3 regions of the Streptomyces sp. NPDC007907 genome follow, and region 1 is predicted to be linked to each of the others. Evidence: riboswitches for the same ligand, from Rfam matches in the RefSeq annotation. Region 1 holds a riboswitch; each other region holds the start of a gene.
What was found. A riboswitch is a leader RNA that binds a small molecule or an ion and turns the genes downstream of it on or off. The one in region 1 is predicted to bind thiamine pyrophosphate.
Positions count from the first base shown of each region.

Region 2: it holds a riboswitch for thiamine pyrophosphate, as region 1 does, so the genes downstream of both, ACFZDI_RS00345 (thiamine ABC transporter substrate-binding protein) here and thiO (glycine oxidase ThiO) in region 1, are expected to answer to the same signal.
Region 3: it holds a riboswitch for thiamine pyrophosphate, as region 1 does, so the genes downstream of both, thiC (phosphomethylpyrimidine synthase ThiC) here and thiO (glycine oxidase ThiO) in region 1, are expected to answer to the same signal.

Region 1 covers NZ_JBIBKR010000007.1:375,265-377,521, forward strand. Annotated here, with positions in the region: gene ACFZDI_RS28955 (FAD-dependent oxidoreductase) at 1-602, opposite strand, end outside; gene ACFZDI_RS28960 (hypothetical protein) at 635-985, opposite strand; TPP riboswitch at 1,038-1,149, shown strand; gene thiO (glycine oxidase ThiO) at 1,147-2,257, shown strand, end outside.
Region 2 covers NZ_JBIBKR010000001.1:80,036-82,292, forward strand. Annotated here, with positions in the region: gene ACFZDI_RS00340 (iron ABC transporter permease) at 1-182, opposite strand, end outside; gene ACFZDI_RS00345 (thiamine ABC transporter substrate-binding protein) at 221-1,285, opposite strand; TPP riboswitch at 1,380-1,486, opposite strand; gene rlmN (23S rRNA (adenine(2503)-C(2))-methyltransferase RlmN) at 1,539-2,257, opposite strand, start outside.
Region 3 covers NZ_JBIBKR010000005.1:580,065-582,321, reverse strand. Annotated here, with positions in the region: gene thiC (phosphomethylpyrimidine synthase ThiC) at 1-1,079, opposite strand, end outside; TPP riboswitch at 1,072-1,261, opposite strand; gene ACFZDI_RS23450 (YibE/F family protein) at 1,334-2,257, shown strand, end outside.

The DNA of each region.
Region 1 (2,257 bases):
TACCAGCCGGACATCGGGGCGGCGACCTCCGCGGGCAGCGCCCCGGCGAGCGGGCGTTCCGCGGCCTCCACGACGGTCACCGCGCAGCCCGCCTCGCGGGCGGCCGTGGCGAACTCCGCGCCGATCCAGCCCGCGCCGACGACCACGATGTCGTGCTGGCGGGCCAGTACGGGCCGCAGCCGCTCGGCGTCGTCCAGGGTGCGCAGCAGATGCACGCCCGGCACGCCCTCGGTGCCGGGCAGCCGGACGGGTTCCGCGCCGGTCGCGACGACCAGGACGTCGTACGGCACGGGCCCGTCCTCGGTGTCCAGCTCGTGGTCGGCGGGGCGCAGGCCCAGCACCTCGCAGCCGAGCCGCAGTTCGATGCCGAGGGCTTCGAAGTCGACGTCGAAGGCGGAGCCCTCGGACTTGCCGAGCAGGACGGCCTTGGACAACGGGGGCCGGTCGTAGGGCTGGTGGGGCTCGGCGCCGATGAGGATCACGTCACCGGTGAAGCCCTGCTCGCGCAGCGCGACGGCGGTCTGCACCCCGGCCATGCCCGCACCCGCCACGACGACGCGCCGCGGCGCGGACGAACCTGGTTCCTGCGTCTGCTCGCTCACCTGATCACCATAGACACCTGACGTTTTGTCAGTCAGTGCTCATGCGCCGTGACCTGCTCCACAACGCTCGTGCCGTTGCCCCGCTGGGACTCCCACTCCCAGGTCTCCTCCAGCCGCACCCGCCCGTCGGGCAGCTCCACGACCGAGGAGACGCAGTGCCCGGAGGACGTGGTGCCGTCCTGCTTGAGCTGGACGTACCGGAAGTCCAGCCGGTCACCTTCCCGGGTACCCACGAGGTGCCCGCGTACGACGTCGCCGCCGGTGTACTCGGCCCAGATCTCGCCCCGCCGCTCGTGGTACGTGAACCGGGTGCGGGTGCCCACCTGGCCCGGGGCCTGGTCGGCGACCGGGGCGAGGACGAGACCGTCGAGGGATCGGGCCATGGGACGAGGCTCCCTTACTGCGGGACAGGGCATCGGGCTAGGGTGGCCAACGTAAAGCACTCGCGGGAGCCCGGACGCACCGGGCTGAGAGGGAGGCTGGCGGCCTCCGACCGTACGAACCTGATCCGGGTCATGCCGGCGAAGGGAGGGGCTGGACGCCCATGTCGCCTACGTCCACATCCACGTCCGCGTCGTCAGACGTCCTGGTCATCGGGGGCGGGATCATCGGCCTGGTCACGGCCTGGCGGGCCGCGCAACGCGGGCTCGCCACGGCCGTCGTGGACCCCGAGCCGGGCGGCGGAGCCGCAGAGGTGGCCGCCGGGATGCTGGCCGCCGTCACGGAACTGCACTACGGCGAGCAGACCCTGCTCGGCCTGAACCTCGCCTCCGCCCGCCGCTACCCGGACTTCGCCGCCGAGCTCACCGAGCTGACCGGCCGTGACCTCGGCTACCGCCGCTGCGGCACGCTCGCCGTGGCGCTGGACGCTGACGACCGGGCCCACCTGCGCGAACTGCACGCCCTGCAGCAGCAGTCGGGGCTGGAGTCGCAGTGGCTGTCGGGGCGCGAGTGCCGGCGCCTGGAGCCGATGCTCGCGCCGGGGGTGCGCGGGGGGCTGCGGGTCGACGGCGATCACCAGATCGACCCCCGGCGGCTGGCCGGGGCGCTGGTCGCCGCGTGCGAGCGGACCGGCGTGGTCTTCCACCGCACGTGGGCGGAGCGGCTGGCCGTCGTCCGGGACCGGGCCGCGGGCGCCGTCCTGGCCGACGGGACCGAGGCGGCCGCCGGGCAGGTGGTGCTCGCCGGGGGCAGCCTGAGCGGGCGGCTCGCGGGCGTCCCGGAGGACGTGCTGCCCCCCGTGCGGCCGGTGAAGGGGCAGGTCCTGCGGCTGACCATGCCGCGGCGGCACGGGCCGTTCCTGAGCCGGACCGTGCGCGCCGTCGTGCGCGGCAGCCACGTCTACCTGGTGCCTCGGGCGAGCGGCGAGCTGGTCGTCGGGGCGACCAGCGAGGAGCTGGGCTGGGACACCACCGTGACCGCGGGTGGTGTGTACGAGCTGCTGCGGGACGCGCACGAGCTGGTCCCGGGCATCACCGAGCTGCCGCTCACCGAGACCCGGGCCGGTCTTCGGCCCGGCTCCCCCGACAACGCGCCCCTGCTCGGCCCGACCGGTCTGGACGGCCTGCTGCTGGCCACCGGCCACTACCGCAACGGCGTCCTGCTCACACCCGTGACCGGCGACGCCCTGGCCCACGTCCTGGTTACGGGCGAAC
Region 2 (2,257 bases), on a different contig from region 1:
AGCGCGGTGGAGACCAGCGCCTGCCAGGTGGTGAACCACAGGACGTGCCGGACGTCGGACTGGGCGAGCACCTCCCCGATCCGCCCGAGGTGCCAGACCCCGTCGGCCTTCAGACCCCGCGCGACGATCGCGGCGACGGGGTAGGCGAAGAAGACGGCGAAGAACGCGACGGGCACGGCCAGCAGTCCGAGCCGCGCCGCGCTCCCGCGCCTGGTGCGGGCTACTTCAGTACGAGTGACGTCCACGACTTGACCCACTGGTCGCGGTGGTCGGCGATCTTCGCCGGGTCCATGGTCTCCGGGTCCTTCGCCTGCGGCCCGTACTTCACGAACTCCGGCGGCACCTGGGCGCCCTCGGTCACCGGGTACACGAACATGTTGAGCGGCATGTCCTCCTGGAACTTCCTGCTGACCAGGAAGTCGAGGAAGGCCTTGCCGCCCTTGGCGTTCTTGGCGTGGGCGAGCAGCCCCGCGTACTCGACCTGCCGGAAGCAGGTGCCCTCGGCGACACCGGTCGGGGCCGTGCTCGGCTTCGGGTCGGCGTAGGCGACCTCGGCGGGCGGCGAGGAGGCGTACGACACGACGAGCGGCCGGTCACCCTTGGCCTTCCTGCCGCTGGAGGAGCCGGAGAACTCCTGGTTGTAGGCCTGCTCCCAGCCATCGACGACCTTCACGCCGTTGGCCTCGAGCTTCTTCCAGTAGCCCTCCCAGCCCGTGTCGCCGTACGCGGCGGCGGTGCCGAGCAGGAAGCCGAGCCCGGGCGAGGAGGCGGAGGCGTTCTCGGTGACGAGCAGGTTCTTGTACTGCGGCTTGACCAGGTCGTCGAAGGTGCGCGGCGGCTGGAGCTTGTGGTCGGCGAAGTACTTCTTGTCGTAGTTGACGCAGATGTCGCCGGTGTCGACGGGTGTGACGCGGTGCTGCTTCTGATCGACCCGGTACTCGGCCTTGATCCGGTCGGACCCCTTGGCCTCGTACGACTGGAACAGGTCGTTGTCGAGGGCGCGGGACAGCAGGGTGTTGTCGACGCCGAAGAAGACGTCGCCCTGCGGGTTGTCCTTGGTCAGGATGGCCTTGTTCACGGCCTGGCCGGCGTCGCCGTCCCTCAGGACGTTCACCTTGTAGCCGGACTGCTTCTCGAAGGCCGCGATGACGTCCTCGGACGCGGCCCACGAGTCGTGGCTGACGAGGGTCACGGTCCTGGGGTCGCCGGACCCCTGGCCGCCGTCGGACGAACCGCAGGCGGCGAGCGTGCCGACCAGGCCGAGCCCGACGACCGCCGCCGTCATCCGCTTCTTGTTGGTGCTCACTGGATTCCTCCTGGAGGACCAGGAGAAGACGCGGCCCTGCCCGGGACTCCGGGTCCCGGGCAGGGCGCAACAGCTCGAGTGGTGACCGATCTCCCTACCCAGAATGACCTGGGCCAGGTTCGGAGGGTCTGCGGCCGTGTGCCGCACTCTCAGCGCTGTGGCGCTCCCCTGTCGGAATATGCAGGTGTGGATGTGCAGGTGCCTCTATGAAGCTGTACTGACGACGGTCAGACTACCGTTCGGTGGCGGCGAGCTGACCACACGCCCCGTCGATCTCCTGACCACGGGTGTCCCGGATCGTCACCGGCACACCATGGGCGGCGATGGCCTCCACGAACGCCTTCTCGTCCTCGGGCCGCGAGGCGGTCCACTTCGACCCGGGCGTCGGGTTCAGCGGGATCAGGTTGACGTGCACGGGCTTGCCCTTGAGCAGCCGCCCGAGCCGGTCACCGCGCCAGGCCTGGTCGTTGATGTCCCGGATCAGCGCGTACTCGATGGACAGCCGGCGGCCGGACTTGGCGCTGTACTCGAACCCGGCGTCGAGCACCTCACGCACCTTCCACCGGGTGTTCACCGGGACGAGGGTGTCGCGCAGCTCGTCGTCCGGGGCGTGCAGGGAGATCGCCAGCCGGCACTTGAAGCCCTCGTCGGCGAACCGGTGGATGGCCGGGACGAGTCCGACCGTCGAGACGGTGATGCCCCGCTGGGACAGGCCGAGGCCGTCGGGCTCGGGGTCGGTGAGCCGCCGGATGGACCCGATGACCCGGTTGTAGTTCGCGAGGGGCTCGCCCATGCCCATGAAGACGATGTTGCTGAGCCGGGCCGGTCCGCCGGGGACCTCCCCGTCCCGCAGGGCCCGCATGCCGTCGACGATCTGGTGCACGATCTCGGCGGTGGACAGATTGCGGTCCAGCCCGGCCTGCCCGGTCGCGCAGAACGGGCAGTTCATCC
Region 3 (2,257 bases), on a different contig from region 1:
GGCCGGAGGCCGTCGCCGAGCGAGTACGTGACGTCGTAGGCCGCGAGGATCTCGCAGAGCTCCTCGAAGTTCTCGTACAGGAACGACTCCTTGTGGTGCGCGAGGCACCAAGCGGCCATGATCGAGCCGCCGCGGGAGACGATGCCGGTCTTGCGGTTCGCCGTCAACGGCACGTAGGCCAGGCGCACTCCCGCGTGGACCGTCATGTAGTCCACGCCCTGCTCGGCCTGTTCGATGACCGTGTCCTTGTAGATCTCCCAGGTCAGCTCCTCGGCCCGGCCGTCGACCTTCTCCAGTGCCTGGTAGAGCGGCACCGTGCCGATGGGCACGGGGGAGTTGCGCAGCACCCACTCGCGCGTGGTGTGGATGTTGCGGCCGGTGGACAGGTCCATGACCGTGTCGGCGCCCCAGCGGGTCGCCCAGGTCATCTTCTCGACCTCCTCCTCGATGGAGGACGTCACCGCCGAGTTGCCGATGTTGGCGTTGACCTTCACCAGGAACCGCTTGCCGATGATCATCGGCTCGATCTCCGGGTGGTTGACGTTGGCCGGCAGCACGGCCCGGCCTGCGGCGATCTCGTCGCGCACGACCTCGGGCGAGACGTTCTCCCGGATGGCCACGTACTCCATCTCGGGCGTGATCTCGCCGCGGCGGGCGTACGCGAGCTGGGTGACCGCCTCGCCGTTCCTGCCGCGGCGCGGCTGGCGGGGCCGGCCGGGGAAGACCGCGTCCAGATTGCGGAGACCGCCGCGGGGCGAGGTGTGCTTGATGCCGTCGTCCTCGGGACGGACGGGGCGGCCCGCGTACTCCTCGGTGTCGCCGCGGGCGATGATCCAGTTCTCGCGCAGTGGCGACAGGCCCCTGCGGACGTCGGTGTCGACGAGTGGATCGGTGTAAGGGCCTGACGTGTCGTACAGCGTGACCGCCTGGCCGTTGGTGAGGTGCACCTGACGAACCGGCACGCGCAGGTCGGGGCGGGTGCCCTCGATGTACGCCTTGTGCCAGCCGATGGACTTCCCGGCCTCCTCGGACGTCTCGTCCTGAACGGAGGCAGGCGTGCGTGCGTCCTTGTCGGTCATGAGACCTACTCCCTACGCCGGCATTACCCGGTAACAGGTTCGGCGGTCGACGCAGCGGTTTCCGTCCGGCGATGCTTCGTGTGAAACATCACTCGACTCCGGCGATGTTTCATGTGAAACATCGCTGGGACGGAGGTCAGCGCCCTCTCAGCCCGGTGCTCCGAGCTCCCGCGTGTACAAAAGGTGCCCCCACGCTAGCGGCAATTCTGGCGCGGTGAACAGAGGGCCCCCCTCGTTCTTGCGATGATCGGGCGGTGACCACGACGCAGCGTCCCTCCTACCCCTCGCCCGAGCCGCCCCGCGGATCCGGCGCCGGAAACGGCAACGGCCGTGGTGACGGTCCAGGTGAGGGCCATGATTTCGTCGGCGGGTCCGGACAGGGTCCGGCCGAGCCGCAGCAGCCGCGCGGACCGCAGGGGCAGGGCGTGACGCAGCCCCCGGCCCCGAGACGGGCCCCCCAGTACGGGTACGGGCAGGACGCGGGCTTCGGCCCCCAGGACCGCGGTGAGTACGGGCGGGGGCCCGGTCAGGGCCACGCTGCCGGGCACGGCCCGGGACCCGCCGGAGGGCAGGGTCCCGGCCACGACGGAGGCGGCGGACCGGGGCACGGTCATGGCGGAGACGGTGGACCGGGGCACGGAGACGGCGGCCACGGGCACGGACACGGAGGAGACGGCGGCCACGGACACGGTCACGGCCCGGGTGGCGGGCACGGGCACTCCCACAGTCATGGCCCGGCCACCCCCGTCTCCCTGCACCTGCGCAAGGTCATCGCGGCGATCCTGATCCCGTTCGCCGCCGCCGTCCTGGTCGGTCTCGCCGTGCTGTGGCCGGGCGGAGCCCCTGGGCACGAGCGCACCGGCGTCGGTTTCGACCGGCAGACGCAGGACGCCACCGTCACCAAGGTGGTCGAGGTGAGCTGCAAGGAGGCCGGCGCTTCGGGCGTTCCACCGACCGGCGACACGTCCACCGCCGAGGGCTCCTCCGCGGTGCAGGAGGAGAAGGGCACCTGCAAGCGGGCGACCATCCGGGTCGACACCGGCGACGACAAGGGCCGTACCTTCACCGAGATCGTCCAGCCGGACCAGTCCCGCCAGTTGCAGGAGGGCCAGGAGGTCGTGGTCGCCTACGAGCCTTCGGCGCCGAAGGACCTGCAGTACTCGGTCACCGACATCAAC